4 regions of the Vibrio sp. R12-SW3-ISO1 genome follow, and region 3 is predicted to be linked to each of the others. Evidence: predicted binding sites of a transcription regulator. Region 3 holds the regulator's gene; each other region holds the start of a gene.
What was found. Region 3 encodes PurR, which represses purine synthesis genes. Its sites were predicted from a motif close to TNANGNAAACGTTTNCNTNA; they were not measured.
Positions count from the first base shown of each region.

Region 1: AC6R0R_RS18435 (NCS2 family permease) is a predicted target of PurR. The motif match lies at 5,650-5,669, and genes of this name have one in related genera.
Region 2: glyA (serine hydroxymethyltransferase) is a predicted target of PurR. The motif match lies at 4,441-4,460, and genes of this name have one in related genera.
Region 4: purT (formate-dependent phosphoribosylglycinamide formyltransferase) is a predicted target of PurR. The motif match lies at 2,127-2,146, and genes of this name have one in related genera.

Region 1 is NZ_JCBDGK010000054.1:5,208-13,091, forward strand. Features, by position in the region: gene recG (ATP-dependent DNA helicase RecG) at 1-1,222, opposite strand, end outside; gene trmH (tRNA (guanosine(18)-2'-O)-methyltransferase TrmH) at 1,371-2,054, opposite strand; gene spoT (bifunctional GTP diphosphokinase/guanosine-3',5'-bis pyrophosphate 3'-pyrophosphohydrolase) at 2,147-4,267, opposite strand; gene rpoZ (DNA-directed RNA polymerase subunit omega) at 4,300-4,572, opposite strand; gene gmk (guanylate kinase) at 4,649-5,269, opposite strand; gene AC6R0R_RS18435 (NCS2 family permease) at 5,733-7,103, shown strand; gene AC6R0R_RS18440 (hypothetical protein) at 7,225-7,377, shown strand; gene AC6R0R_RS18445 (helix-turn-helix domain-containing protein) at 7,526-7,837, shown strand; partial or broken gene AC6R0R_RS18450 (HipA N-terminal domain-containing protein) at 7,830-7,884, shown strand, end outside.
Region 2 is NZ_JCBDGK010000038.1:225,875-233,758, reverse strand. Features, by position in the region: gene AC6R0R_RS10105 (serine hydrolase) at 1-233, shown strand, start outside; gene ybeD (DUF493 family protein YbeD) at 425-703, shown strand; gene lipB (lipoyl(octanoyl) transferase LipB) at 882-1,532, shown strand; gene lipA (lipoyl synthase) at 1,558-2,523, shown strand; gene AC6R0R_RS10085 (hypothetical protein) at 2,698-3,009, shown strand; gene glyA (serine hydroxymethyltransferase) at 3,113-4,363, opposite strand; gene AC6R0R_RS10075 (DUF6198 family protein) at 4,801-5,400, shown strand; gene vexH (vibriobactin export RND transporter permease subunit VexH) at 5,446-7,884, opposite strand, start outside.
Region 3 is NZ_JCBDGK010000015.1:149,015-156,898, forward strand. Features, by position in the region: gene AC6R0R_RS04370 (alpha/beta fold hydrolase) at 1-80, shown strand, start outside; gene AC6R0R_RS04375 (putative signal transducing protein) at 103-414, opposite strand; gene AC6R0R_RS04380 (TVP38/TMEM64 family protein) at 411-1,103, opposite strand; gene AC6R0R_RS04385 (TfoX/Sxy family DNA transformation protein) at 1,310-1,903, opposite strand; cyclic di-GMP riboswitch class I at 2,108-2,216, opposite strand; gene purR (HTH-type transcriptional repressor PurR) at 2,392-3,396, opposite strand; gene torD (molecular chaperone TorD) at 3,635-4,342, opposite strand; gene torR (two-component system response regulator TorR) at 4,581-5,288, shown strand; gene elyC (envelope biogenesis factor ElyC) at 5,403-6,212, opposite strand; gene cmoM (tRNA uridine 5-oxyacetic acid(34) methyltransferase CmoM) at 6,309-7,106, shown strand; gene mukF (chromosome partition protein MukF) at 7,120-7,884, shown strand, end outside.
Region 4 is NZ_JCBDGK010000046.1:50,763-58,646, forward strand. Features, by position in the region: gene cdd (cytidine deaminase) at 1-636, shown strand, start outside; gene AC6R0R_RS14230 (cyclic di-GMP phosphodiesterase) at 785-2,014, opposite strand; gene purT (formate-dependent phosphoribosylglycinamide formyltransferase) at 2,202-3,377, shown strand; gene AC6R0R_RS14240 (thiopurine S-methyltransferase) at 3,476-4,129, opposite strand; gene AC6R0R_RS14245 (phosphoribosylglycinamide formyltransferase) at 4,439-5,212, shown strand; gene hutC (histidine utilization transcriptional repressor HutC) at 5,369-6,079, shown strand; gene hutI (imidazolonepropionase) at 6,187-7,407, shown strand; gene hutG (formimidoylglutamase) at 7,400-7,884, shown strand, end outside.

The sequences.
Region 1 (7,884 bases), on a different contig from region 3:
CCAGCCGCTGGTGGACACCAAAGCGGTGTTGCTCATCGATGATCACTAGGGCTAACTGAGAAAAATTGACCTGTTCTTGGAACAGCGCATGGGTGCCGACCACCATCTGCGCCTCGCCTGAGGCAATGCGCTCGAGTTGGGTCTGCTTGGCTTTGCCTTTGAGCTTGCCCGCCAGCCAGCCAACTTGAATGCCCATTGGCTCAAACCATTGGCTAAAGTTTAATGCGTGCTGCTCTGCCAGCAGTTCGGTCGGTGCCATCAAAGCCACTTGTTTGCCTTGCTCCAAGGCGCGCACGGCGGCCAGTGCCGCGACCAAGGTCTTGCCTGAGCCGACATCCCCTTGCACTAAGCGCATCATCGGGTGCGGTTTGGCGAGATCGCTCTCAATTTCTTCTACGACTCGGCGCTGAGCATTCGTCGGCGAGAACGGCAGGGCGTCCAATAGCTGTTGTTTCAGCGTTTGACTCGGCCCCAGCGCGATCGCCGCCTCTTTTTGCCCTTGGCTGCGCACCGCGAGCATCGATAGGTTTTGCGCCAGCAGCTCTTCCATGATGAGGCGCACTTGCGCCGGGTGTTTACCCTCATCAAACTGTTCCAGATTGATGTCCGGTGGTGGGCGATGAATGGTGTGCAGCGCTTGATTAAGGGTAATCTGGCTATCATAGAGCCCGGCAGGGAGCAGCTCTTGCATCGCCGATTTATCGAGCAATGCGAGCGCTTGTTCTGTCAGGTTACGCAGGGTGAGTTGACGCAGGCCATCGGTGGTCGGGTAGACGGGCGTTAAACTCGGCTCCGTCTCAGCAGGTTGCTGCGGCGTGTAAAACTTGTAATCCGGATGGACAATCTCTAACCCGTAGCTGCCGCGTTTGATTTCCCCATAAGCATGCACCGTTTTGCCTTCCGCGAATTGATTTTTCATCCCAGCGGTGAAGTTAAAAAAGCGCAGTGTGAGGGTGCCGTTGCCATCACTGAGTTTGACCGCCAACATTTTGCGCTTGCCAAACAAGGTATCGACACTCATCACCTTGCCCTGCACCGCCGCCCATAGCCCAGCGTGCAGTTTAACAATGGGGTAGACCCGAGTGCGATCTTCATAGCGCAGCGGTAAGTGAAACAGTAAATCCTGCACCGACAGCAGCCCGACTTTGGCCAATTTCTCTGCCACTTTCGCCCCGACACCCGCCAGAGAGGTCAGTGGAATAGCCGACAAAAGTTGGGACATAGCTTCGCTCACGCAATGATTAATGATGGGGATAGTTAAGCATTTATCTGTATTTTTGTACAGTGGAGAGGGGGAGTTCCTAGTGCCTAGTTCCTAGTTCCTAGAAATTCCGTCCTCTAGGCACTAGGAACTAGAAACTAGGCACTACCTACCTACTCTGCATCTGCGCCCACCACTCTTTATCCGCGACGATTTGGCCTTGCTCGTCGAGAGGAGGGTAAGGGAGCTGTTTGCGTTTGGCGACTTTGGCGAGCACGGGGTGGCCGCGCTCAAAGAGGATGCGGTGGATGGTCTCGGCGGGTAGGGCGCTTTGTGCGTTGTCGTACATGCCGGCGGCTTGGCGTTGGCGCTGGGCTTCATAAAGAATCACTGCGCTGGCGACCGAGACATTGAGCGATTGTACCATACCGACCATAGGGATGATGATGTCTTGATCGGCGAGCGCTTTGGCTTGCTCTGACGCGCCGATTTTTTCACTGCCGAGGATCACCGCCGTCGGTTTGGTGTAATCAATCTGACGAAAATCGACCGCCGTCTCTGAGAGGTTGGTGACCAGTACTTGCATGCCTTGACGTTTGAGCTCACCCATCGCGTCTTCGATGGTGTCGTGCGTTTCCACTTCCACCCAGTTACGCGCGCCCGCCGACGTGTGGCTTAAGGTGCGCATTTTATCAGGCCAAACCGCGTGCACTTTGTGAATGCCGGTGGCGTCGGCGCTGCGGATCACCGCCGAGACGTTATTGGGCTTGTGGACTTCTTCGAGGCAAAGGGTCAAATCCGCTTGGCGCGCTTTTAACACTTCTTGAATGCGTTGGTAACGTTCTAAATTCATGGTGTTAGGGCTTAGTTGATAAAGAATATGGTGATCAAAAATGGATGATAAAGAAAGCGGCCCTAAAGACCGCTTTCTGATTTGGATGGGGATCAGTACTTTCTACGTCGCACTTTGAGCGTGTGCGGCATGGCTTTAATCTTGCGCATGATGCCCGCTAAGTGGACACGATCTTTGGTGGTGAGCACCACCGTCACTGTGTACAAACGCCCGTCCCGCTCTTCGGTAGAGAGACCGTGAATGTTGGAGCCGGTTTTTGAAATGACGTTGGTCAGCTCAGCAAGGGCACCTTGACGGTTTTGCACATCGACACGCAGCTCAGCGATAAACTCTTGATCGTAATCGTCTGACCACTCCACCGCCATGTACTTATCTGGCTCTTTTTCGTGGTTGCGCACATTCGGGCACGTCTCACGATGCACCACCAATCCTCGACCCGGAGAGACGTGAGCAATGATGTGATCGTCCGGAATCGGATGACAACAGTTGGCAAACGTCAGCAAGATGCCTTCTGCGCCGCGGATCGGCAGCTTCTTCTTCGGCTTGCCGTCGGTGTTGATGACTTCGGTGAGCTCATCGGCGTCGCCAAGCAGTCTGCGGGCGATGACAATACTCATCAACTCACCCAAACCGATAGCGGCGAGCAGATCATTGAGGGATTTGATTTTCAGATCGCTCAAGACGTGATTGATGTTCTCTTCATTGATGTCGGAAACCGACAAATCACCCAAGGCGTGATTGAGCAAACGACGGCCAAGGGTAATCGACTCTTCACGGCGCATGGTTTTCAGCACTTGACGAATCTTGGTGCGCGCACGTGAGGTCACGACGTAGTTGAGCCATGCGGCATTCGGACGCGCGCCCGGTGCGCTGATGATCTCAATCGTCTGGCCGTTTTTCAGCGCTTTGCTGAGAGGGTAAGGGTTGCGATCGACGCGCGCGCCGACACAGGTGTTGCCGACATCGGTATGCACGGCATACGCAAAATCGACCGCAGTGGCGCCGACAGGCAGCTCCACGATGCGACCTTTAGGGGTGAAGACGTAAATCTCATCTGGGAAGAGATCCGATTTGACGTTTTCAATAAATTCGAACGAGTTGCCCGCGCTTTGCTGGAGCTCAAGCAGGCTCTGCATCCAGCGCTGCGCTTTAACTTGCGCGGTGGTGCCGGTACGCTCGCCATTGCCTTTGTAAGACCAGTGCGCTGCGACCCCTTTGTCCGCCATTTGATCCATATCTTCGGTGCGAATTTGCACTTCGACAGGCACCCCGTGTGGGCCGACCATCGAGGTATGCAAAGACTGATAACCGTTCGCTTTCGGCACCGCAATGTAATCTTTCATACGCCCCGGGCGAGGCTTGTAGAGCGAGTGCACTTGGCCCAGTACGCGATAGCAGGTGTCAGCGGTGTCCACCACCACACGAAACGCGTAGATGTCCATAATGGTGTGAAAGCGCTGCTCTTTGGTCTTCATCTTGTTGTAGATGGAGAAGAGGTTTTTCTCACGCCCCACCACACGCGCAGACAGACCCACTTCTTCCAGTCGGCCTTCAATTTCGGTGTGGATGCGTTGAATCATCTCTTTACGGTTACCCCGAGCGGCCTTGACGACCTCTTTTAACACGCGATAGCGGTTAGGGTAGAGCGCTTCAAAACCGAGCTCTTCCAGTTCGGTTTTAATATTATGGATACCCAAGCGATGCGCCAAGGGTGAGTAGATTTCGAGAGTTTCGCGTGCGATGCGACGCTTTTTATCTGGGCGCAGTGCGCCGAGCGTGCGCATGTTGTGCGTGCGGTCTGCCAGTTTGATCAAAATGACGCGGATGTCTTGCACCATCGCAAGTACCATCTTACGAAAGTTCTCAGCCTGGGCTTCCTTGCGATCACGAAACTTGAGCTTATCCAGCTTGGAGACGCCATCGACCAGCTCTGCAACGGTGTTGCCAAACTTCTCTTCTAGCTGCTCTTTGGTGACATCACAATCTTCGATGACATCGTGCAAAAGGGCGGCTTGGAGGGTTTCAATATCCAGGCGCATTTCCGCCAAGATACGAGCAACAGCAACAGGGTGGATGATGTATGGTTCCCCGCTTGAGCGGGTTTGCCCTTCATGGGCATCTTTCGCTACCACATAAGATTGACGCAGAGCCTCAATTTGAGGCTCTGTTAGGTATTCTTGGGCAACGTCTTTGAGGCTATCGAATAGATACAAATTTTAGGCCCGGCAGAGTGTGATGAAGAGGATTATCGACCGTGAGCAATGCTGCTAACAGCGGCAAGTTCAGCGGCTTCTTGCTCTTGCTGCTCTTGACGCTCACGCGCATCTAGGATCTCTTTTGTGATAAGGCTTTCTTCGATTTCGCGCAGAGCGATAACCGTTGGCTTATCGTTCTCTTCTGGCACCAGTGAATCTTTGCCGCCAGTTTGCATTTGACGAGCGCGGCGAGCCGCAATGAGAACTAGGTCGAAACGGTTGCCAACTTTTTCAACAGCGTCTTGAACAGTTACGCGTGCCATAAGGACTCCAAATAGTTAACTAAAATTTTGTATGACGAGAAATTATACAAGATCTCGTAGAGAATAGTCTAGATTCTTATTTCAACAACGCATCCAGCATGCCTTTGTACTTGAGGGCTTGCTTATCTTGCTTGAGGCGTTCGGCGCGAATGATGGCTTTAAAGTCCATCAGCGCGTTATCGAAATCATCATTGATGATCACGTAGTCGTATTCGTTGTAGTGAGAAATTTCCGATTTCGCTTCCGCCATGCGTTTTGCGATCACCGCTTCACTGTCTTGGCCGCGCGCGTTCAAACGGCGTTCCAACTCACCGTTTGACGGTGGCAGGATGAACAAGCTCTTAGCTTGTGGCATTTGCTCACGAATTTGGCGTGCGCCTTGCCAGTCAATGTCGAGGAAGACGTCGATGCCTTTATCGAGGTTTTGCTCAATCCACGGGCGAGAGGTGCCGTAGTAGTTGCCAAACACTTCCGCGTATTCCAAAAACGCACCTTGTTCGATCAGCGCTTCAAACTGCTCTTTTTGCACAAAGTGGTAGTGCACGCCATCTTGCTCACCCGGGCGCATGCCACGTGTCGTGTGCGATACGGACACTTTCATTGCGTAGGTAGGGTTGGTTTCCAGCATGGCTGAAATCAAGCTCGATTTACCCGCGCCGCTGGGCGCAGAAACAATGTATAGGGTGCCTTTGGCCATAAGGTTACGTCCACCATAAGATTCGATGTATTAAAGATAGCACTGACCGCGGGCATAACGTCAGTCAAGAGCGCGATTTCTCTCAACCTCGGTGGCGAAAATTCGGCCAGAAAAAGGGAGGCGAAGAGTAGCATGGATCGGGGGGAGTGACTAGGGGGAGGTGGGTAAGGGTTGATGGGTAAGGGGTGGTAGGTAATGGGTTAGGGGTAATGGGTATTAGGTTGGGGGAATGTTCTTGACATGGTCCTGTCATCCATCAAAATTTCACCACCCACCACCCACCACCCACCACCCACCACCCACCACCCACCACCCACCACCCACCACCCACCACCCACTTTTTCCAAACCAGTTGAAATCCGTTCCCATCTCATTACAATTCGCGCAAACGTTTGGCTTGTTGCGGGCATTGCTGCTGGCGATGGGCTATGGCCCTCTTATTTATCTATCGATAGGTTGTATTGTGAGTTCTGACACTGCACTTCCTCGCTCAGCCAACGCTGGGTGGCTTGAATCCACTTTTCATATCTCTGCGCGCAAATCGACCCTAGGCACGGAGCTGTACGCTGGGTTTATTACTTTTTTGGCGATGAGTTACATCTTGGCGGTTAACCCCGCGATTTTGGGTGACATCCCAGGCATGGATCGCGGCGCGATTTTTACCGCCACAGCACTGGCGGCGGCGGTAGCCACGCTGATCATGGGCGTGTTTGGTAACTACCCAGTCATGCTGGCGCCAGGCATGAGCATGAACGGCTTCTTCAAAGGCATGCTGCTGAGCGGCTCGGTGGCGTTGGTGTGGCACGAAGCGCTGCTGGGGATCTTCTTCTCTGGTGTGCTCTATCTGATTTTGTCGATGACCCATATTCGCAAGGCGATGATTGAGTCTATTCCAGAAGATCTCAAATTGGCGATTACCGTATCGCTTGGTCTGTTTATCGCCTTTTTGGGCTTGAAAAACGCTGGCATTATCGTCTCGAACCCGATCATCTTGGTCAGCATGGGCAAAATCAATGATCCGCAAGTGATCATTGCCTACATCAGTATCTTTATTGCGCTCGGCTGCATGATTCGTGACATCAAGCTGGCGACCTTTATCTCGTTTGTATCGGCGATTGTGTTGACCGTTGTGGCTGACTGGATGCTAGGGACGCAAAACGCCCCCATCCCAGAGAGCCTAGTGGCTGCGCCGCCAAGCCTGTCGGGCAGCGTTGGCGCCATCTTCAATTTCTCTGGGCTGACGGCCGACAAGCTATTTGATCTGCTGTTTATTGTGGTGATTTTCTTGATTGTCGATTTCTTTGATGGCCTCAGCACCATTGTCGGCGTAGGCCGCGATGCGGGCATCATCGACAAAGATGGCAAAGTGCCCAATGCGCGCTCGGCGCTGGTTGCGGACGCAGGCGGCACCGTGATTGGCTCTGTGCTCGGTACGACTTCAGTCACCGCGTTCTCAGAATCGGGCATTGCCTCTGCGCAAGGCGCGAAAACAGGTCTGGCTGCGGTGGTGGTTGCGGGGCTCTTCTTGGTGTCACTGTTCCTATACCCGCTCTTTTCCATCTTCTCTGCGGCCATGGTCGCCCCGGCGATGGTGGTGGTCGGCATCTACATGATTGGTCGCCTTGGCCAAATCCGCTGGGAGCAAAAAGAGTCTCGCATCGCGGCGTTTTTCACCATCATGTTCACCGTACTGAGCTTCTCACCGGCCAACGGCATGGCGATGGGCTTTATCAGCTACGCCTTTAGCATGGTGGTAGCAGGCAAAGCCAAGCAGGTTCACCCAGTCATTTATGTGCTGTCTGGGCTGTTTATGGCGTATTTGGTGCTTTTATAATTGCGGAAATGTTGCTTTTATAATTACTGAAATATGAGCGGTAACAGTGATACGAAAGGGCGGTGGATACCGCCCTTTCTCATGTGCCTCGATCTGCGCTTGATAACGCAGCGCATGCTCCTTGGCGCTAAAGTCATTGCTCACGCCTTGCAGCGCCATCAAACGCGTGCCGCACCGCCCCGTCAAACACGCCATGAAGCTGACGACACTTGAAGCGCTCGACAACGCTGCGGAGTTCACAGGGTTGCAGAGTGTTTACGGGCAGGCGTTGTGAGTGGATGACCTAAAAGATCGATTATCTATAACTGCACATCAAAGGTGGTAGATGATATATAATAACTAATCATTCTTGTGCTAGCGGGATTGTGGTGATATGTTTTTGTATATAACTATTCCTAATTGATGCATTAAGGTATATCGAAATGAGCTATGTAGCAGAGCAGATACTAGACAGTCTTCGAGAAGCTCGGGTACGAAAGGGGTTTAGCCAGAGAGAGTTAAGTGCTCGTTCGGGGGTACCTCAAAGCCATATTTCGAAAATCGAGTCTGGCGGCGTTGATTTAAGAATATCCAGTTTAATTGCACTTGCCCGTGTACTCGAGCTAGAGCTATTGGTTGCGCCTAAAAAGTCCATTCCTGCCATCAAGTCAATCATTCGAAGCAGCCAAGGGATCAGCGACGAAGGTGAGGTAATGTCGCCCGCATATCAGTTAGAGGAAGACGACGATGACTAATTATGTGTCTACGCTCAACGTGTTGCTCTACGGAGAACCTATCGCAA
Region 2 (7,884 bases), on a different contig from region 3:
CCTTTGTGACTCTACCTCGTGGTCAAGCGAAAGAGCTCAAAGCCAGCTTTGTCCTTGAAAAAGAGCTTGAAGCCCCCATTAACAAGGGTGACGTCGTTGGTAAGCTATACTATCAACTTGAAGGCGAAGATGTGGCTGAATACCCACTTCTGGCACTGGAAAGTGTCGAGCAAGGCAGTTTGTTCAGCCGCATGTGGGACTACATAGTGATGCTTTTTAAAAGCTTCCTATAAAGGCTAACCCTGCTGTCATGCTTAAAGCCGCCAAGGGCGGCTTTTCTATTTTTATCACTGCAGCCTAATACGCCCTTGGTCGGTACGCCAACCGCCTAACGTGGCCGCCAATTAGGCTCGGTTGAGGTTTGATGATTTTCGCAGTACTATGCACCGCTGCAAAAATCGACAGTCCAGTTTGGAGTAACAATATGCTGACTATTAATTCGGATGCAAAGCTAAAGGATTTACTCGAGTTCCCTTGCTCATTTACCTACAAAGTCATGGGCCACGCTAAACCTGAGCTACCAGAAAAAGTACTGGAAGTCATCCAGCGTCATGCTCCTGGTGACTATAGCCCAAGTGTAAAACCGAGCGCCAAAGGCAACTACCACTCGGTTTCCGTCAACATCACCGCCACCTCAATTGAACAGGTCGAAACCCTGTACAAAGAACTGGGTGAGATCGACATTGTTCGCATGGTTCTGTAATTATTTTTGATTTATTAAAATTTTTTTGAAAGCAGCGTAAGCTGCTTTCTTTTTAGATATCAAATAGATAATTATTCTAACCAAACTGATAGGTTAAAAATGTGTGGCTAGGTTGTAGTGCCTTTAGCAGAAGCAGTTTATAATCTTTCAACTTTATTAATGGATAACGGGCACAGCTATGCACAACCAGTTGGTGGTCAGACGACTAGGAAGACAAGATTACGAGCCGATTTGGCGCGCAATGCATGACTTCACTGACAGCCGAAATGACGACACCCAAGATGAAGTGTGGCTGGTTGAACACAATCCTGTGTTTACTCAAGGACAAGCGGGAAAAGCAGAGCACTTGCTCAGTACCGGTGATATTCCTGTGGTGCAAAGCGATCGTGGCGGGCAAGTGACCTACCATGGCCCTGGTCAGTTAGTGGCGTATTTTCTGATTAACCTACGGCGCAAAAAACTCGGCGTGCGTGATTTGGTCACACATATCGAAAACCTCGTTATCCAAACGCTCAAAGCGTACAACATTGAATCCAATGCGCGCCCTGATGCACCTGGCGTGTATGTCGACGGACGTAAAATCTGTTCGTTGGGACTGCGAATCCGCAAAGGCTGCTCGTTTCATGGCCTAGCGCTCAATGTCGATATGGATTTGTCGCCTTTCCTGCGCATTAACCCCTGTGGCTATGCCGGAATGGAAATGGTGCAGGTTCGTCAGCTAAACACAGCGGCCTCTCTCCCTGACGTTGAAGAGTCGCTGATAAAAGAGCTCGTTACTTTACTTGGTTATGATCAAGTTGAATTTAGCACCACACGAGTAACGCCATAAAAAGTAAAGAGAAGTAAAGAGAAGCATGAGTAAACCGATTCAAATGGAAAAAGGCGTTAAGTATCGCGACGCTGACAAAATGGCCCTGATCCCTGTCAAGAACATGCCGACTGAGCAGAAGGAAGTCCTGCGTAAGCCTGAGTGGATGAAGATCAAGCTGCCTTCAGACAGTCAACGAATTCAAGACATCAAGTCAGCGATGCGCAAAAACAACCTGCACTCCGTTTGTGAAGAAGCCTCGTGTCCAAACCTGGCCGAGTGTTTTAACCACGGCACCGCTACCTTTATGATTCTTGGCGCGATTTGTACTCGCCGCTGTCCATTCTGCGATGTGGCCCACGGCCGCCCTCTTGCGCCAGAAGCCGAAGAACCGAAAAAATTGGCGAAAACCATCGCCGACATGAAACTCAAATACGTGGTAATCACCTCGGTGGATCGCGATGATCTGCGTGATGGTGGTGCTCAGCACTTTGCCGATTGTAACCGCGAGATTCGCGCACTCAATCCGCACATTCGTATTGAAACCTTAGTGCCGGATTTCCGTGGCCGCATGGATGTCGCGCTGGATCTACTCAAAGACAATCCACCCGATGTTTTCAACCATAACCTTGAAACCGCGCCACGTCTGTACCGTAAAGCGCGCCCGGGTGCGAATTACAAGTGGTCACTTGAGCTGCTACGCAAGTTTAAAGAGCAGCATCCAGATGTCCCGACTAAATCAGGTTTGATGATGGGACTGGGTGAAACCAAAGAAGAGATCGTCGAAGTACTTAAAGATTTACGTGCGCACGGCGTGACCATGCTCACGCTAGGTCAGTACCTTGCACCAAGCCGCCACCACTTACCAGTGGAACGTTACGTCCCACCATCAGAGTTTGATGAGTTGAAAGAGATCGCTCTAGAGCTTGGCTTTACTCACGCAGCGTGTGGTCCTTTTGTTCGCTCTTCCTACCATGCCGACCTTCAAGCGCAAGGCATTGAAGTCAGCTAACAAAGCGTAAAACCCATCGAATTTATCTAGGCTGGCCGATAGGTCAGCCTTTTTATTAGTCCAACTTATTGCCTCAAATAATCACCCCAAAGCTTGAATGCCTTAGAGAGATTCTCTAAGCTAATGAAAAGATTATGAATCAAAGGGAATACGATGAAACTGACTGCACTTAGCATGGCCGCGATTGCCGTTGTCACAATCACCTCTGGCTGCGCCTCCAATACAAAACAAGATAACTTTCGTGAAGCCTCCTTTGAGCTGTGCAATACCGAAGTCGATCTCTATTCAGTCAGCGATGACGGCCGTGTACGTATTATTTGTTCCGACGGGTCTAAATTTGCGTTAGACAGCGAGAACACGCTGGAAACCATGCGCGACATCAACATTGATTACTGCGACGGTGAAGGGCTCGGCAAGTTCAGCGAAAGCAGCAAGTATTACTCCTTCAAGTGTAAATCTGGCACCCTGCTCAGCATCTCTAAATAACCCTTAAACGCAAAAACGCCCTTTATGTATTCACATAAAGGGCGTTTTCTTTGTTTCGCTGAGCCGTCGCTCTGCAAAACAGGCTCGACATCGAACGGTGAGATTACGCGTAAACAGGTAGACGCTTACAGATCTCTAGCACCTTCGCTTTCGTCGCGTCAATCACTTCTTCGTTACCGATGTTATCCAGCACGTCACACATCCAGTTAGCGAGCGCTTTCGCATCTTCTTCACTGAAACCGCGGCGAGTGATCGCTGGTGTACCCACACGAATACCCGAGGTCACAAACGGGCTGCGAGGGTCATTCGGAACTGAGTTTTTGTTGACGGTGATGTTGGCTGCGCCTAGTGCCGCATCCGCATCTTTACCTGTGATGTCTTTGTCAATCAAGTCGACCAAGAACAGGTGGTTCTCTGTACCGTTAGACACGATTTTGTAACCGCGCTCTTGGAACTGAGCCACCATCGCTTTGGCATTTTTCACCACACGACCTTGGTACGCTTTAAATTCAGGCTCCATCGCTTCTTTAAACGCCACCGCTTTACCCGCGATAACGTGCATTAGAGGACCACCTTGACCACCAGGGAAGACCGCTGAATTCAGCTTCTTGTACATCTCCTCGCCAGCGTTAGACAGGATAAGGCCACCGCGTGGACCCGCTAGGGTTTTGTGTGTCGTGGTCGTCACAACGTGCGCGTGAGGCACTGGCGTTGGGTATTCGCCCGCGGCAATCAGACCCGCTACGTGCGCCATGTCGACAAATAGGTACGCGTCCACTTTGTCTGCGATGTCACGCATGCGTTTCCAATCAACGATTTGAGAGTACGCAGAGAAACCGCCAATGATCATCTTAGGCTTGTGCTCAAGTGCTAGCGCTTCCATTTCGTCGTAGTTGATTTGGCCCGCTTCATCAATGCCGTAAGGAATGACGTTGTAGTGCTTACCAGAGAAGTTAACTGGAGAACCGTGCGTTAGGTGACCACCGTGTGCCAAGCTCATGCCCAAGACCGTATCGCCTGGGTTAAGTAGCGCCATGTAAACAGCACTGTTGGCTTGTGAACCTGAGTGAGGCTGTACGTTCGCGTATTCACAACCAAATAGCTGACAAGCACGATCAATCGCTAGCGCTTCTGCTTTATCGACGTACTCACAACCACCGTAGTAACGCTTGCCTGGGTAGCCTTCTGCATATTTGTTGGTGAGCTGAGAGCCCTGAGCTTCCATTACACGTGGGCTCGTGTAGTTTTCTGAAGCAATCAGTTCAATGTGCTCTTCCTGGCGAAGAGTTTCTTCTTGGATAGCTGCGAACAGTTCCGCATCGTAATCTGCGATGTTCATATCACGCTTTAGCATCTGTATCTCCTGACTCAGATTAAGACTTAAATTGGCAAAAAAACCGACTTACGACCCTGAGAATAACGTTTTTACGCTGACGCAAACGTTTGCATCGGGTTAATGACGCGCATTCTACATAATTTGATCTGGGTCATAAAGAGAAAAATACACTTTTTCTCATGCAGTTTTTTCATAATGTTTTACGAAGATTCTCATACGCGACATAACGTCAATCAATCACTTTGTCTGAATCCTACTCTGCTTGCACAATAAACAGAGATCTCAGCCACCGATGCTCAACCCAGTTAACGTCGATCATGAGTGTCAATTTTCTCCTTTACACCCCGTAAAACAGTGATTACATAGGTTTACCTTAAATTTCCTTCTCAAGCTACCGAAAACCTAATTTTTTCACTAGTATGCGCGCCATTATTTCCGATGAAAGTTTCAAATTGATGGAAAAACACTCACGTAAAGAAGATTGGATCGCGATTCTCACCGGGACATTTCTTGTCGCTCAAGGGGTATTCTTTCTCCAATCCGCTCAGCTACTCACTGGCGGTACAACAGGTCTCGCTCTGTTGGTCAGCCAATTCAGCACTTGGTCATTCGGTACACTCTACTTTGCCATGAACCTGCCATTTTACGCGCTCGCTTGGCAGCGGTTTGGCGCTCGGTTTGCGGTCAATAGTGCTATTTCAGGTGCTCTGGTCTCCATTTTTGCTGACCACCTCTATTTAGTGATAAAACTGGAGACCATTAATGAGATTTACTGTGCGCTGGCAGGTGGCTTGCTGATGGGGCTCGGGATGCTGATCCTATTTCGTCACCGCTCAAGCCTTGGCGGTTTCAACGTGCTCTGTTTATGGATTCAAGATCGCTTCGCCATCTCAGTGGGTAAAACTCAGTTGGCGATTGATGTGCTGATTTTAGTCGCTTCGTTCTTCTTTGTGACGCCTTACATCATTGGCTTATCGATTCTGGGCGCTTTTTTGCTCAACCTCGTGCTCGCTATGAACCACAAACCGACGCGCTACACCGTTCAATACCGTTAAAAAAATACCTCTAAAAAACAGCCCGCGAACGTGCGGGCTGAATCATTAATGCGCTTTACGCACCGTGACGTCTTGGCTGAGCTCTTTGTTGAGCTCCGCTTCAACATGGCCCGGTGATCGCGTGTTGGCCGAGATCAATCGGTACATCGCCGGAATGACAAACAAGGTCACTAAGGTGGCAAACGCCATACCAAAGAAGATCACCGTACCGACCGCAACGCGACTTTCATAGCCAGCACCAGTCGAGAGTATCAATGGGATAGCGCCCGCTAGCGTGGTGAACGCCGTCATCATAATCGGACGTAGACGACGCGCCGCCGCATCAACAATCGCTTGCTCAAATTCAAACCCGCGGTCTCGAAGCTGGTTCGCAAACTCGACGATCAAAATGCCGTTTTTGGTCACCATACCTATCAACATTATCATGCCAATCTGGCTGTAGATGTTCATACCCTCGCCCATAATCACCAGACCTAGGAAGCCACCAAACACGCCCATCGGTACGGTAAACATCACAACCAACGGGTTGATGAAGCTTTCAAACTGCGCCGCCAACACCAAATACGCCACCAGCAAAGCCAAACCAAACACCATCAATATGCTCGACTGATTCTCTTTGTAGTCTTTTGACTCACCCGAGTAGCTGACCGAAATATCCCCAGGCAGCAGCTCCACCGCTTGCTGATCAAGAAAGTCCAGCGCCTCACCTAAGGTGTAGCCGTCCGAGAGGTTGGCAGTGATGGTGATTGCTTTTTGCTTGTTGTAGTGAGACAGGCGTGTGGATGACGCCACCTCTTCAATCTTAGTCAAGGCATCGAGCGTCACTAGCTCACCGCCCGAGGTACGCATGTAGATTTGGCTCAAATCCGCGGCATTGTTGAAGCTGTTTTCATCACCGCGTAAATAGACGTCGTACTCTTCACCGCGTTCCACAAAGGTGGTTTCGCTTTTGCCGCCCAGCATAATCTCAAGAGTGTCTGAGATATCCTGAACGCTGATCCCAAGCTCTGCTGCGCGTTGACGGTCAACCGAGACGACCAACTCTGGTGTACGCTCAGAGTAGTTAATGTCTGCCCCTTCCATATACGGGGACGCTTCGGCGATCGCTTCAAGTTTTTCCGCCCACGTTTTTAGTTCAGAGTAATCCGATCCACCTAGTACAAATTGCACCGGCTCGCTCGAACCGCCTCTAAAGCCTGGCATAAACGGGAATACGCGCACATCGGCGATTCCTGATAGGGCTTTACGCACCTCACCCAGCGCCTCTTGTGCGGTGATGTCACGGTCATTCCAATCTTCCAAAATCATGATAACAAAACCGGTTTGGTCGCCGGCATTGCCGCCAAACGCTGGCGATTGAATACTGAACGACTTCAAGAAACCTTGGCCAAGCAGAGGAATCAAACGCTTTTCGATGATGTCCATGTTCGCCGCCATGCGGTTGTAACTGGTCGCATCCGCGCCACGCGCAAAAGCAAAAATAACTCCGCGGTCTTCTGAAGGGGTGAGCTGTGCGGGCACTTGTTGCATCAAGCCCCAACTGCCGCCGATACAAGCCATGATCACCAGAGGTGCGGCCCATTTCCACTTCAATGCGCCACGCAGCAGAGCACGGTACGTCGATTCGAGGCGGGCAAACATGCGATCAACAAACAGATTGAAACGATTCGGTTTGACGTTGGCTTTCAATAAATGACTACCAAGCACCGGAGTCAGTGTTAATGCCACCAGTGACGAGAAGATCACTGACATCGCCAGCAACACGGAGAACTCGGTAAACAGCAGCCCTACCATGCCGTCCATAAAGGAGATCGGCAAAAACACCATCACCAATACCAAGGTGGTGGCAATGACCGCAAAGCCGACCTCACGCGTGCCTTTATACGCCGCAAGCAGTGGCTTCTCACCTTGCTCGATATGGTGGAAGATGTTTTCCACCACCACGATGGCATCATCCACCACCAGACCAATTGACAAAATCAGCGCCATCAGCGTGATCAAGTTGATGGAAAAACCAAAATAGTAAGCAGCGATAAACGAAGAAATCAGTGAAACGGGCACAGTGACGGCCGGGATCAAGGTCGCTCTCGCTTGGCCGATAAAGATGTACAACACCAAGATCACCAAACCGCCCGTGATAAACAGCGTGTTGTAAACCTCGGAGATTGAACGTTCAATAAAGACTGTTGAGTCGTAGTCAATCGCCAAACGAGTGCCCGCAGGTAAAAACTGCTGAATATTGTCGACCTCTTTGTGGACCAAAGTCGCCACATCCAAGGGGTTCGCATCCGACTGCGGCACAATGCCCATGCTGACGTTAACCACACCGTCGCTTTTAAAGGTCGAGTTTTCATTCTCGGCACCAATAAAGACATCGGCGACATCTTTTAGATAGATGGGCGTATTGTCGCTGGCGCGTTTGACCACCAGGTATTCAAAATCCTCGGCCTGATTGTAGCTGCGCGCGGTACGCACTGACATGAC
Region 3 (7,884 bases):
GCCATGTGTGTAATGTTGAGCGCCCAGATGAGTTTAATGATCACTCCATCGCCTTCATTCAGCAACACCTCACTGCTTAATTTCGGCTAGCTCCCCACACACTCATACTGGTTTGGTGTGCTCGCACTGCCAACATAACTGAAAATGGCCGTCATTTTCTTCTTGGCAAGTCGGGCAAACCCAAACCATGTTGTCGGGAGTGTCTTGTTGGAAGTCATCAATCAGCGCGAGTGCCGTCTGCTTTTGCTCTGGGCGAGTTAACCAAACGTACGGGCTGGCCTCTTCGCCAAACGGAATCTCTCCTTGCAAGCCGAACAAACCTTCACCTCTCACCTCACAGGCTATTCCTTCGCTGCGTAACATTTCACACACGATGTGTGCTTGTGGTGGGGTTGTGGCAATAAAGATTTTCAAGACGCTTGTCCATTGGATTGCGGTGACGCTTTGAGTTTGGCCATCACCCATTTAGCAATGATTGGGAATACCCCGAGCAACGCAAAAGAGGCGAGTACTGTTGGGGAGACGATGCCTGACAAACTGTCGATTTGCGCTAGCTGGGTCCCGGCGTTGAGGTAGACGGCCGTGCCCGGCAACATACCCAGTTGACTGACCAGATAGAAGCGCGCGATGGTGATGGGCGTAAGACCCATCAAGAGGTTGATCAAAAAGAAAGGGAATACCGGGATAAGGCGCAGTGAGAAGAGATAAAACGCACCATCTTTCTCGACCCCTTGGTTAATCGTCGCGAGTTTATCGCCAAACTTGCTTTGTACCCACTCTTTGAGTAGAAAGCGGCTGCTTAAAAACGCCAAGGTAGCACCTATCGTACTGGCAAAAGAGACGAGCAATAAACTGGTCCAAAAGCCAAACAGCGCAGCGCCAAGCAAGGTGACGACGGCCGCTCCAGGGATCGAGAAGGCGGTGATAGCGACATAGGCGAAGAAGTAACTGAGCGCGGCGAGGGCAAAGTGGGCGTCAATGATTTCAGCCAGCGCTTGCTGCTGCGCTTTGGCGTTATCAAGTGTCAGGTATTGACCAAAGTTTGCGCCTAAAAACACAATCAGAGCGAGCAAACCAATACCTAAAAGCAGTTTCTTGTTCATATGGATCCCTTTGAAAACATCATCATTGATCATTGTTAGATATGAACCAAAAAGCCAGTAAAAAATTTCGCCCTAAAGGGAAGAATACGTTGAATTCTATGACGAAGGAATGGAAACGCTAGAAAAGCATCGGCTAAAAACGTCTCAAGCCAGCGGTGTTGGGCTGGCTTGAGACGGGGATTGGAATTACTGAACGCTATCGCTGACTAGCTTTGCAGCTGATTCAGGAGCTCGTCGCGTCTTGCTTGAGGGACCACAGACCAGTGCGTGCCTTTAATTGCCCCCTCAAGTGCCCACAGCAGGTCGATGCTGACGTCGGCAGAGTGTGTGGAACGAATCGCTTTATACGCTTCCACTGCGCCCGTCTGCTCCAAACGGGAGACACTGTCGATACCCGCTTTCTTGAGCATTCGCTCGGTCGCTAGACGCAAGTTCGGCAGATCTTTCAGGCGCGTTGGTTTGGCGTTGGTTTGACGCTGCTTGTCTTTGTTGGCCGCCTCTAGTGCAGTGTTTGCCATCGCAATAGTCTGAGCGACATCCTGATCCCAGTCATGGCCAAGGGCGTAGTATTTGGTGACCACAGGGAAACCACGTTTTTTATACACGTATGGCTCGAGTCCCTGAGCATTAAACAGTTGGGCCAACGAGTCGTCGGCGCGTATGTGAAGTTTGTCATTTACCACGAGGGCAAACATGATGTCATCAGCGAAGATTCCGAATCCACCAAACATTGAGCGAGACTTGATCTTGCCCAATGGTTCAAACAATCGCATTGAGTCTTTTAAAATTGGTTTATCCATGCTGTTTTTCTCGGTGTATTACAATACGCCACCAAATTCAGGTCCGAGAGATTAGCAAAAATATGCAGGTTTTGTGTCAGTAGGGTGTCATTCTGGCTCATAAAAGAATAATCCTACTCGCGGTGTGAGCGCATAATGCGCACACAACGTTTAACTCATTGTATTCTTTGCTTTTGATAAAGAATTATGAAGTGCACATTTGCCATCGGCAACCCCGCTACCAAGCAGTCATCAACGTTGATATCATCGAGTGGCTGCAACAGGCCGGAAGCTTTGCGTCCCATCCTTTCGAAATGGTTTGCCCTGTTCGTGGCATTAGTCGAACATAATAAGCATAAATAATTTATGGGCTAAACATCACGTTTCGATGGGTTAAATGTGATCTTAGTTCATAAAATAGAGGGGTGTTAACGAGAGAATAAAGCCCAGCGGATGAGAAGTATTCTCGCTGGGCTAGTCGATGTGATGTGCTGAACTTGTTCGTTGGTCTATTTCACCGTCGCCACGGTATCGCGCTCGACGATTTCTGGGTGCATTTCAAAAATACGTTTTTCATGCTCTTTGTCTTTAATACGTTCGAGCAAAATCTCAAATGCGTTTTTACCCACACGGCGCTTCGGCTGGTGAACCGTCGTTAGCGGTGGTGAAAAGTACTCGGCTAGCTCAATGTTGTCATAACCAATGACCGACATGTCTTCTGGAATACGAATGCCTTTTTGCTGTAAACGGCTCATCAAACCGAGCGCCATCGTATCGTTGAAACAGAATACTGCGGTTGGCTTTTCGTCCATGGCGACGATTTTGTCCGCGGCAAGCACGGCGGTATCGCACTCAAAGTTACCTTCTAAGATCCAATCTTCGTTGACGCTCAAACCCGACTCGTTCATTGCGCGCTTAAAGCCTTGGATGCGCTCTTGGCAGGCCGCTTTTTCAAAATGCCCACTCAAGCAAGCAATGCGCTTGTGGCCGTGATCAATCAGGTATTTTGTTGCGAGGTAGCCGCCTTCTTCCGAGTTGTCGATGATTTTATCGGCTTGTGAGCTTTCCGGGCCCCAATCCATCACCACCTTAGGGATGTCTTTATGACGGTCAAGCATTTCGCTCAACTCTTCGGTCAAATCTGAACACATCACTAAGATGCCATCGACGCGCTTTTCCGCCAGCATGCGAATGTAGTCACGTTGTTTCTCGTAGATGCCGCCAGTGTTACACAAGATCAAGGTGTAGCCTTGACGGTAGCAGTAGTTCTCAACCCCGTCGATCACTTCCGAGAAGAAAAGGTTGGTCGATTGAGTAACCAGCATGCCTATTGTGCGTGTCGAGTTACATTTCAGGCTGCGTGCAACGGCACTTGGGGCATAGTTCAACTCTTGAACCGCTTCCATCACTTTTTCTTGCGTGGCTTCAGCGACAAAGCGTGTTTTGTTGATCACATGGGATACAGTGGTGGTCGAGACACCCGCTAAGCGAGCGACGTCTTTAATCGTGGCCATATGGTTTTGTCCTGTCGATGACTGCCTACTACTCTATGAAAAGTTAAGTCTATAAAAGTAAAGTCTATACAAAGTTTAGAGTATGTAGACAGAAAGTATCAGAAACACAAAAACCGCCCTCAAAAAGCGGTTTGTATTTATTAGTTTTATCGTTTGCGGACCGGATTGTAGTCCGCAACGTCGATTTGGGCAAATAAAAAACCCGCCTTTGGGATCTCGCCACACCTTTTGTATGGGCTTAATCGCTATCGCCTTGCAGGTAGGCTTTATCCAATTGAATGAACGCGCACAATAGCGACGACAGCGCCGCATAGAAGCCGAATGTGTCGAGGCGCTGGCAGCGCTCGGCAAACCTCTCAATCCAAGGGAGTAGATGCTGCTCAATAAAATCGGCTTGCTCTTGGTAGGCGAGATGCGTGTCGCCTGCCATCTGCTCTGCTGCATGAGCGCCGCGCACAATCAGGTTGCCCAAAAAATCCAGCTCTATCGCGAGATGATCAGAAGGCTCATTAAGCCCTGAATGCACAGCGACCCCGTGTTGTTGAAGTAAAGCGTCCATCTGTTTGGCAGGCTCACCATTGAGCAGTCCGGATTCATCTAAGTAGACAGAGGCGTAAGGCAGCGCGCTGTCTCGGTCGGATTTTAAAAACAGGTCGCAATAGTCGGCTGATAGTTCCAACTCAGCATCTGGCCTGTCTTGCAATCGGTTCAATGCATCGATGAGCCTGTCTGCGGCGACGTTAAGCTCAGGGGTTTGTGCAAGTCCCGTCAGAAAGGTACGTGTGTCCACCGAATGATATTGGGCCAGCTCTTGCTCTGAGAGCTCTTTGGCAAACACGCTCGAAAACCACCAGTAGAGCTCAGCGCGTTGCTCATCAAAGGCGCGCTGCTCTTTTTCGGCGGGAGATAAAGGGTCGGAAATCTGGGCGTTAGGTGTCTCTGGCATGATGGGCTCTCAACTGAATCAGATGCCGTTAAGTCTAACGGATAAAAATGAACAGCGGTCAACCAGATTATGAGAAGAAATGGTCAAATATGGCAATTTGTGAACAGGGCGGCAAAGCTTGCTTTGCATCAATGAATCGCCAACTTTTCACCTCCCAAAGAGGACAAAGATGGAGTTGTGACTAATTATGAATAGAATAAAGCCATTGAATCAGTGTGTGAATAAGTGAGTAGAGCCGATGAGCTACCACATTTTGGTTGTTGAAGATGATGAAGTGACTCGCCGTAAATTAGCGGGCTACTTTCAAACCGAAGGGTATCAGGTGAGCCAAGCTGATAATGGCGCGCAGATGCGCGATGTACTCAGCAGCAGTCGGGTCGATTTGGTGATGCTGGATATTAATCTGCCCAACGAAGATGGCTTGATGCTGACGCGTGAACTACGCAGTCAATCGGACATCGGTATTATCTTGGTGACCGGGCGTACCGACAGCATTGATAAGATTGTTGGTTTAGAAATGGGCGCGGACGATTATGTCACCAAGCCATTTGAGCTTAGGGAACTGCTCGTCAGAGTCAAGAACCTCTTGTGGCGCATCGCACTGGCTGCGCGAGCGCAAAACGCGGGCAGCGATCAGCAAGAGGGCGTGGTGCGCTTTGCTGAATGGACGTTCGATATTCAGCGCCGCGCTTTGAGCCGAGGGGATGAACCGGTCAAACTGACTAAAGCAGAGTATGAGCTTTTGGTGGCGCTCTCCTCTCACCCCAATCAAGTGCTCAGTCGAGAGCGTATTCTCAATATGATCAGTCATCGTGTGGACGCACCCAATGATCGCACCATCGATGTTCTGATTCGACGCATGAGAGCGAAGATGGAGGTGGATCCAAAAAATCCGCAGATATTCGTCACCGTGCATGGCGAAGGCTACATGTTCGCCGGAGATTAACGTTGTTCGGCAATTAACGAGCGAAAATTGACGCAAAAGAAACGAAAAATCCAGGCATACAGCCTGGATTTTTGAGTTAAGTGGAAGACGTTATCCGTCTACGCTGGCGGCCGGTTAAACGTCGCTCTGCGCAGCCTCCACCTCTAAGGCTTGCTCTTCATAATCGGACGCCCAGTCGCGCAGGTGCTGCCAAATGGTGCCCAGCGTTTCATGCCAGTAGCGCTCAGTTTGTTCGAGATATTTGCCCTTCGGCGCGTACTTCTCCCACGCTTGATCGATGTTTCTCTGCGCCAGGTAGTTGGTCGGCGCGGCGTAAGGTTTCAATCCTGCGGAATGGAATTCATTCAGGGCACGGTTCATGTGACTGGCCGATGTGACCACCACCAACTTCTTGTTCTTAACGAACGCCGCCGCTTGGCGCGCTTCTTCCCAAGTATCTTTGGCGGTTTCGAGCAGAATAATGTCAGATTTAGAAACGCCAAGCGCCAGCGCTACTTTAGCCATCATGCGCGCATTGCTCACTTCAGAACCGGCGGCATAGCCTGAGAGAATCAGTTTAGAGCCCGGATAAATTCGCATCACACGAATCCCTTCGGTCAAACGCATTAGGCCAGCGCGACTCAGTTCTGACGTGGGCGGAATGTCGTCGTCCACAACATGGCCGCTGCCAAGCACCATCACATAATCAATCGATTCATCGACAGGAAAAAAGGCCGAGTATTGGCGCTCGATAGGCATGAGAAGGCGTGATGAAACGGGCTGGAAGGCAACGAGAAAAATGCCAACAAACGAGAAGAGAACAACGAAACATCCTGTTTTTTGTTTTCGTGTGAACATGACGAGCATGAGTCCCACAAGGCCAATGATCAGCAGGGCTGGCAAAGGCATAAGTAAAGCCGAGACGACTTTTTTCAGCTCAAACATACTTAAATAGTCCGAAAAAACACCAGTTGATTATAATTTAAGAGAAAGCCTCTTTATTCCTGCCTTTCTTGTGACAGAATAGCAGCACGATTCAACATCATAACTCAAGCTGCTGTGACTGAAGACCGCAATTTCGACGATATTGCCCACAAATTTGCAAAAAATATATACGGCTCTGACAAAGGCGAGATTCGACAAGTCATTGTTTGGGAAGACCTTCAAACCATCCTCGCCTCGTTACCCGCCAGTGATTCACCACTCGACGTGCTCGATGCCGGGGGTGGGTTGGCACAAATGTCGCAAAAGCTGGCGAAGCTAGGCCATCGCATTACGTTATGTGATCTATCTTCTGAAATGCTGCAATTAGCTGAGCAGGATATTGCAAAAAATGGCTTGCTTGAGCAGTATCGCTTGATTCATTCGCCCGTTCAATCCATCGCTCAACACCAGCAGCAACCGGCGGATTTGGTGATGTTTCATGCCGTCATGGAGTGGTTGGCTGAGCCAAAGCCAGCGCTGCAAACGCTGTTAGAGCAGGTCAAACCGGGCGGTATCGCGTCGGTCATGTTCTACAACCATCATGGCCTCGTGTACAAAAATGTTGTGTGTGGCAACCTTCCGCATGTGTTAGAGGGCATGCCACACCGCAAGAGATTTAAGCTTCAGCCCCAAAAAGGGCTGAAGCCTGAAGATGTCTACCGTTGGATAGAGGAGTCGGGGTTTCGCATTGAAGGGAAATCCGGCATTCGCTGCTTCAGTGACTACATTGGCGATCGTCAGTATATGGGCGACTACACCAGTGAGGATGTCTTGGCCCTAGAGAGGCAGTTGTGCCGCCAAGAACCCTATGTGTCACTCGGACGCTATATCCACGTGTGGGCAAGAAAGAATTAAAACAGGATAAACCATGAGTGAAATGACTCTGAATGCCGCTGAGCAACCGATTGATGAGTTGGTGGGTTGGGTCAAGCAGCATGATTTTTCATTGAATCTGACCAACGAACGCTTGGCCTTTTTGATCGCCATTGCCGTGTTGAGTAATGAAAGGTTTGATGAAGAGTTAGGTGAAGGGGAGTTGCATGATGCGTTCGCCATTGTCACTCGATTGTTTGCCGATTCGGGCGAAGCGTCGGCGTTTCGCGCCAACAACGCCATCAATGACATGGTCAAACAGCGCCTTATCAGCCGCTTTACCAGTGAAATTACCGACGGTGCGAGTATCTATCGTCTCTCGCCGTTGGCCATCGGCATCACTGACTACTATGTTCGTCATCGCGAATTTTCCAAACTGAAACTCTCTATCCAACTGTCTATGGTGGCGGACGAAATGGCGAAAGCCATTGAAGCGGCACAAAAAGGCGGAACGGCGGGTCATTGGAAGAAAAACGTTTACGGCGTGCTGAAATACTCAGTCGGTGAAATTTTCGATCAGATTGATTTAAACCAGCGTGTGATGGATGAGCAGCAGCAGTCGGTTAAAACACAGATAGCTGAGCTACTTAACAAAGACTGGCGCGATGCGATCAATAATTGTGAATCCTTGCTGTCAGAAACCTCCAGCACATTGAAAGAGCTGCAAGACACCTTGCAAGCGGCGGGTGATGAGCTGCAAAGTCAAATTCTCGACATCCAAGAGTTGGTGCATGGCGATGATGAGCTCGAGTTTATTGCC
Region 4 (7,884 bases), on a different contig from region 3:
TATTTCGGTGCCAACGTTGAGATTGCCGGTGTGCAACTCGGTCAAACGGTACACGCCGAGCAGTGTGCCATCAGCCACGCGTGGATGAAAGGCGAGCAAGGCATTTCTGACATCACCATCAACTACAGCCCTTGCGGCCACTGTCGTCAGTTTATGAATGAACTGTCGACGGCAAAAGAGCTCACGGTTCAATTGCCTGAACGTGAAGGCAAGACTCTGCACGATTATCTGCCAGAAGCCTTTGGTCCTAGCGATCTCGGTATTGAGTCGGGTTTGATGTCTGAGGTCAATCACGGCTATCACAGTGAAGAGGGTGACGAGTTGGTACAAGCAGCACTGAAAGCACTGAATATGAGCCACTCACCTTACACTCACAACCTGAGCGGTGTCGCACTCAAAACCACCGATGGGTCGACCTATCTCGGTGCGTACGCTGAAAACGCCGCGTTCAACCCAAGCTTGCCACCACTGCAAGTCGCGTTAATTCAACTGTTGATGGCCGGAAAATCCTTCAGTGACATTGAATCTGGTGCCTTGGCAGAAATGGCTGAGGGAGGAATCAGCCACCTGGCCGACACGCAAGCGACCCTTGAAGTATTAGGACCAGATATTCCACTGACCTATCTTGCGATCTAAGCTTTAACGCCGACAAATTGTGCTCGATAAAAAAGCGCCTTTTATCCACATAACGTGAGTAAAAGGCGCTTTTTCTGTTTACGGTGGCAGTGTTGCCGCGAAGACCTATTCTGCCTACAACGAAAAGTAGCGGCTCACTATCGAGGCATCAAACGTCAAAGAACGGCGTCGCATCCACTTCTAGCTGACTTGGCGCAATCGCTTTGGCAATCTTGACGCTGCTGCGCTTGAGATCGACAAAAGCCACATCGACATAATGCTTGTTCTTACGCGAGTAAAAACACTTCACTTCCGGTTTCAGCGGCTCAGATTCATTGGATGTCCAGACAATGCCCACTCGCCCATCACTGAGTTCGACTAACGCCCCCACTGGGTACATACCGATACAGTTGATGAACTTATACACCAAGTCACGATCGAGGTGATTGGGCGTGAGGCTCAATAGAATTTTAAACGCCTCTGCCGAGCTCATTCCGCGCTTGTAGACGCGATCCGCGGTGAGGGCATCGTAGATATCCACAATGCAACTCATGCGACCGTGCAGTGGAATTTCATCCCCTTTAAGGCCATTCGGGTAGCCGTTGCCGTCCAGTTTTTCGTGATGCATCAGACAGACATCACGGCTCACATCACTGAGCCCAGTCACGGACATGATCATATCTTTCGCAAACACTTGATGAAGCTTCATGTGCTCAAATTCTTCCGGTGTTAAGCGTGCCGGTTTGTGCAGCACCTTATCATCCACCTTCACTTTGCCCACATCATGAATAATGCCGCCGATCGCCATCTCTTTGAGCATCTCTCTTGGCAATTGCAGATGTTTACCAAAGGTCACCAATAAGGTGGCCACATTGACCGAATGCTCCAATAGATACTCGTCCTTGTTGCGCAGCGCTGAAACACATTGCAGCGCATCGGAGTCCACCAGCGCCGATTCAATCAAATCTTCCGCCCAATCATCAAACTCATCGACATGGACCGTTTTACCATCAAAAGTTTGGGTCAATACGCGATGAGCAAGCCCTTTGGCTTCACGAATAATATTGCTCGCTTTCTTCTGCATGGAAAAACGGCTTTTGGCTTTACGCTTAACTGCCTCGGTCTTCACCGATTCTACCGCCGCAGGTGGCGCAATGTTGTGCGAGTCATCGATTGGCTCTTGCACGGGTTTAAAAGTGCAACCTTTAGCAGACAAACTTTCGTCAACCCAAGCGAATTGGATACCATTTTTGATCAGTTGATTGACGGCTTGCTCTGACGGGACGCGCCCAGCATTTGCTAGGTTCACCTTTTTGTTGTCTTCCAGTGCGGTGACAAACATACCGACGGTTAGAGTGTCGATTGGAATTTTGATGGAATTATTAGGATCGTATTGCATTCTTATTTGATGATTACTCTACAACAAGTCACTTTAAGATTATAACTCTGATTTATGCTACACGCCCAACAAATACATGCAAGAGTCCTAATATAAGTCACAAAATTGAGATAGACGCAAACGTTTGCCTTTTGAGATCTATCCTCGTATGATCAGCGCCAAATTCTACATCTCTAAAAGGTTGATTATGTTTGGTACAGCGACTCGTCAAAATGCAACGCGTGTTCTTCTCCTCGGCTCAGGTGAACTGGGTAAGGAAGTCGCCATTGAGTGTCAGAGACTGGGCTTAGAAGTCATCGCGTGTGACCGCTATGAAGATGCTCCTGCTATGCAAGTCGCGCATCGCAGTTACACACTAGACATGCTTGACGGCGACGCACTGCAAGCCATCATCGACAAAGAGCAACCTCACTATGTCGTGCCAGAAATTGAAGCGATCGCTACCGACAAGCTGGTGGAGCTTGAAGCGCGTGGTCTCAATGTCGTGCCGAGTGCGAAAGCCACACAGTTGACTATGAACCGCGAAGGCATTCGCCGCCTAGCCGCAGAAACGCTCTCTCTGACCACCTCTCCATACCGATTTGCCGACAACTATGACGAATTCACCGCAGCGATGGAGGCGGTCGGTCTGCCATGCGTGTGCAAGCCTGTGATGAGCTCATCGGGTAAAGGACAAAGCGTCATTAAGACCGATGCAGACATCGAAAAAGCCTGGGCATACGCTCAAGATGGCGGCCGCACTGGCGCAGGTCGCGTGATTGTTGAAGGCTTTATTGATTTTGATTACGAAATCACCCTCCTGACGGTACGCGCCGTTGACGGCGTTCATTTCTGCGCCCCAATTGGGCATCGCCAAGAAGATGGCGATTACCGTGAGTCTTGGCAGCCACAAATCATGTCCGATAAGGCGCTAAAAGCGGCGCAGCATGCGGCGCAAAGCGTTGTCGATGCATTAGGCGGCTACGGCATTTTTGGTGTCGAACTCTTTATCAAAGGCGACACGGTGATTTTTAATGAAGTTTCGCCGCGCCCACACGATACCGGCCTGGTCACTTTGATGTCACAAGACAGTTCAGAGTTCGCACTGCATGTCCGCGCGTTCACCGGCATGCCAATCAGCAGCATTACTCAATACGGCCCTGCTGCATCTGCCGTCGTGGTAGGTCAAGGCACCTCACAAGACATCCGTTTTGAAGGCATGCAACAGGCACTCAGCGCGCCTCAAACCCAGCTGCGTTTATTCGGTAAACCTGATATCAACGGTCGCCGCCGTCTTGGCGTTGCGATTACACGCCGTGACACCATTGAGCAAGCCATCGAGAGCGCCGTCGAAGCGGCCGGTAAGATCAAGGTGATTTACTGATAGGTTCACGCCTCCCTCTATTTAAATAATAAAAAACTCTGGTCCGTAATGGCCAGAGTTTTTTATTTTCGCCGATTGTCAGAGTTCCGATCGTCGCCTCATGATGGCGCTTGAATCAAATAAACCTCTTCGGCAAAGCGTGACAAACCGCGCTTCGCAATTTTTGGATGGCGCTCGTCGGCATCATCTCGATAGAGCTTAGTCACTTGATACCCCTCAAACAGGGCACGAACTTCCTGCTCGGCAACACTAAATGGGGGCCCCGCCATCTCTGATTGAGGATAATCTAAGGTGACCAGTAAAATCCGCCCACCGGGTTTAAGTAACGACTGAATTCTTGCCACATAGTCGACACGCATCTCTTCAGGCAGCGCCACTAAGGCTGCGCGGTCATAGACCAAATCGACCGGTTTGACGGGCGCGGTAAAGACGTCTCCGGTGTAGATAGAGAGCTCATCGAATTGAAACAGCTCATGCTGACCATTGAGAGGAATCACCAACGGCGTATAAAAATGCTCAGCGAAAAAGGCGCGCACTGCTATGTTACTCAGCTCCACCCCTTGCACATCACTGTGCTTGGTGGCGAGCCACACCAAATCTTCTGATTTGCCACACAACGGCACAAATACGTTTTCGTCAGCGCTGGGGTTGGTCGCTGGCCAGTATTGAATCAGCAATGGATTCACGTCTTCTAAGTGGAAACCAATCTCATTGGATGCCCATTTGGCATGCCAAAACTCAGGATCTTTCATTCTCTTTCTCTTTCGATGACTGACGTGCCATAGCCTAACGGAAACTCAGCCTTCATGGTAGGTGAGATAAGGCGTTCGGCGATGGAATCTGGTCATAATTGGTTACAACTTACGGATGAACTTAAGCAAAAACGCGCAATCCAACCAAGGTAAGTCAGTGAAATTGAGACCAACATCATAATTCAAAAGTTTATGGAACAGCGGACCTTGGAAAGGTCATTTCCATCCCAAGATCTTAATCAGATACGTAGCACTTAGCGGTTCCTTTTTCCTCCATTTTCTAAGCGACTACGATTCTAAGGAGAGTGAATGAGCGTATTCTTGCGTACCACTGCACTGATGCTGTTAATGCTCAGCCGCGCCCCGGCGTTTGCCGCCATCCCTATGGCCCCTGACCGCGATGAAGGACCCAGTACCAAGCAAAACCAAGTCAGCCCTAAAGCGTTTAAACACAACTTGAGCGGTTTGTACGGCATTAAATCAACCGACGCCTCCCCCACTCAACCCTATTCAGATTTTGACGTGCTCTACAGCAAAGCGCACCAAGCGCAAGCGGAGCTCGAAACCTTATGTAAAAGTACCGCACTGTTAACCTCCACCGACGCTTACTTTGCTGGCGTGAAATCAAGCCAGCGAGCACAAGAGAAAATTGTCCATGAGCTCGATGGTCAAGTGGAGCGCATCACCGACCTTGCTAGGGCCACTATAGTGGCGCACGATATTGATGGCTTGATGTCCGCCTATGAAGCGTTAGCGCGTGAAACTACGGTAGTCAAAGTGAAGAACCGTTTTAAGATCCCGCAAGCATCAGGCTATCGTGACTTGAATATTCTGGTTCAATTGCCCAAAACTCAACTGGTTGCGGAAGTGCAATTGCACCTCAAAGCCATTGCGGATGTCAAAAATGGCGCAGAGCACGATATTTATGAGCAGATTCAGCTGATCGAGCGTCAAGCCGCCGCAGAATCGCGCCCGCTTAATGACATTGAAATGGCCAAGGTCGATAAAATGCGCAACCTCTCTAAAGCGCTTTATCAAGATGCTTGGCACCCCTACCTCACCACGCATCTTAGCGCTGCCTAATTAATTTGGTTCAGATCTCCTCATTAATGGGCAAACAAGGGTCAAGACCCTGTTTGCCTCACAACTTGCTCACTCCTGCTTGACGCATTCAGCCAATCGGTTACCCTTTTGTATAGTCAATAATCGATAACGCGTCCCTCTGAAATCAGTGAACTTATGAGTCAATCACCGTTATACCTACAAATCAAACACTACATCGAACAACAGATCAGCTCGGGTCATTGGCCGGTCGGTCACCAAATCACCACCGAGCTAGAGTTAACCAAGCAGTTCAATGTCAGCCGTATGACGGTCAACAAAGCGATTCGCGATCTGGTCGCAGAGGGCAAACTTCAGCGCCGACCTCGATTGGGCACGTTTGTTTGCGCACCAGATGAGAAAGCGGAGTCACCGCTGCTTGATATTCGCAATATCGCAGAAGAGGTCGCGCAGCGAGGCAAAGCCTACTCCAGTCAAGTGATTAAGCAGGTCGAGTTATTGGCCGATGGCGTGATTGCGACTAAGTTGGGGGTGATGCTCGATACCAAGGTGTTTTACAGTGAAATCATTCACTTTGAGGATAACTCCCCCATTCAATACGAACTGCGCTGGGTCAACGAAGCGTACGCGCCCGACTATCTCTCGCAAGACTTCACCACCTTAACGCCCAACCAGTACCTTTCTCAGCACTGCCCGCTCAGTGCGATTGAACACACAGTGGAAGCGATCGTGGCAGATGATAAAGTCCGCAGCGCATTAAAGTTGGCGGCGAACGAGCCCTGTTTGCTGCTCAATCGACGTACCTGGAGCCAAGATAAACTGGTCAGTACCGCGCTACTTTATCATCCCGGTACGCGTTACAAACTCAGCTCTAAAGTGACCTTCTGACCGTTTGAAATTGGCCTAGTGATCACATTTTCATAACATCACACTTGATCATTTGACTACTCAAGACTCATTATTTGTATATACATTTAAATCTAAGAGTCTATCGAATGTTCTCCTCTGAGCTACCCCACTACGACTTGGTGCTCTGCAATGCTCGGCTCGTCACGATGTGTGAGGGCGAGAGCGGCTATCAAGTCAGCGCGCCGACCAGTATCGGTATTGTGCAAGGCAAAATCGCCTTTATCGGCGACATCCAACCGCAGCCCGAACGCTATGATTGCCAAGGCCAACTGGTGACGCCGGGGTTGATTGATTGCCATACCCATCTGATTCATGCCGGTAGCCGAGCACACGAATTTGAAATGCGATTGTGCGGCGCCAGTTATCAAACCATCGCGGAGCTAGGCGGCGGCATTCTCGCCACCGTGAAAGCCACTCGAGAGGCGAGCGAACAGACGCTCACTGAACTCGCGCTGCCTCGTTTGGATGGACTGCTGCGCACCGGTGTCACGTCAGTGGAAATCAAATCCGGTTATGGCCTGACGCTCGCCGATGAGCTGAAAATGTTGCGCGCCGCCAAAGCACTTGAACAGCACCGTAAGGTGCGCGTGACGCCCACCCTGCTTGCCGCCCATGCGGTGCCACCAGAATACCAAGGGCGCGCCGACGATTACGTTGACTATATTTGCCAAGCGATCATTCCTGCTTTGGCTGACGAGCAGCTCGCCACTAGTGTAGATGTCTTCTGTGAATCCATCGGCTTTTCACTGGCGCAAACCGAGCGTGTATTCCAATGTGCAAACGCGTATGGGCTCGCGATTAAAGGGCATACTGAGCAACTGTCGAACCTTGGCGGCAGTGCGTTAACGGCCAAGTACTCTGGGCTATCAGCGGATCATATTGAGTATCTGGATGAGACTGGCGTGAATGCGCTTGCTCAATCAGGCACTGTTGCCACCTTGCTACCCGGCGCGTTTTACTTTTTAAAAGAGACGCAGCGTCCACCGATAGACTCTTTACGCCGAGCCGGCGTCCCTATGGCGCTCGCGACAGACTTCAACCCCGGCACCTCGCCGTTTGCCGACTTGACCATGATGATGAACATGGCGTGCACCTTTTTTGGCTTAACGCCACAAGAAGCGCTGCGCGGTGTCACCTGCCACGCCGCGAAAGCGCTGGGCTATGGACAGACACGCGGGCAGATAGCACCAGGCTTTGACGCTGATCTTGCGATTTGGGACATTGCCCATCCAGCAGATCTTAGCTACCAGCAAGGCATGCCGCGTTTAACCGCACGTGTTGTATTGGGAGAACTCAATCATGCCTAATCAAGCCCACTTAGCTTTTCACTGGCAAGGGCGCGATGACAAAGAAGATGGCGCAATGGGTCAGCGCGTGCATCATGTCGTCACCTCTACCACTAGCGACGCGCTCAGTGAGTACACTCAAGATGCCATTTCTCTATTGGGTTTTGCCTGTGATGAAGGCGTGGCGCGTAACAAAGGACGAGTCGGCGCCGCCAATGGGCCAGATGCGATTCGCCAAGCATTGGCAAACCTCGCGTGGCATGAATCTAGCCGTTGGCTGGACTTAGGGAATGTCACCTGCACCCAAGGTCAGCTTGAGTCGGCGCAGCATGAGTGCGCGCAGCACATTTCACTCGCACTCGAGCACAGCAAAGTGATCACCTTAGGTGGCGGGCATGAAGTGGCGTGGGCCTCTTTTCAGGGGTTAGCGCGCTTTCTTCAGCACCACTTAGATAAAACATCGCCTGCAACCACAACTCAAGGCGGAGCTCAACAGCA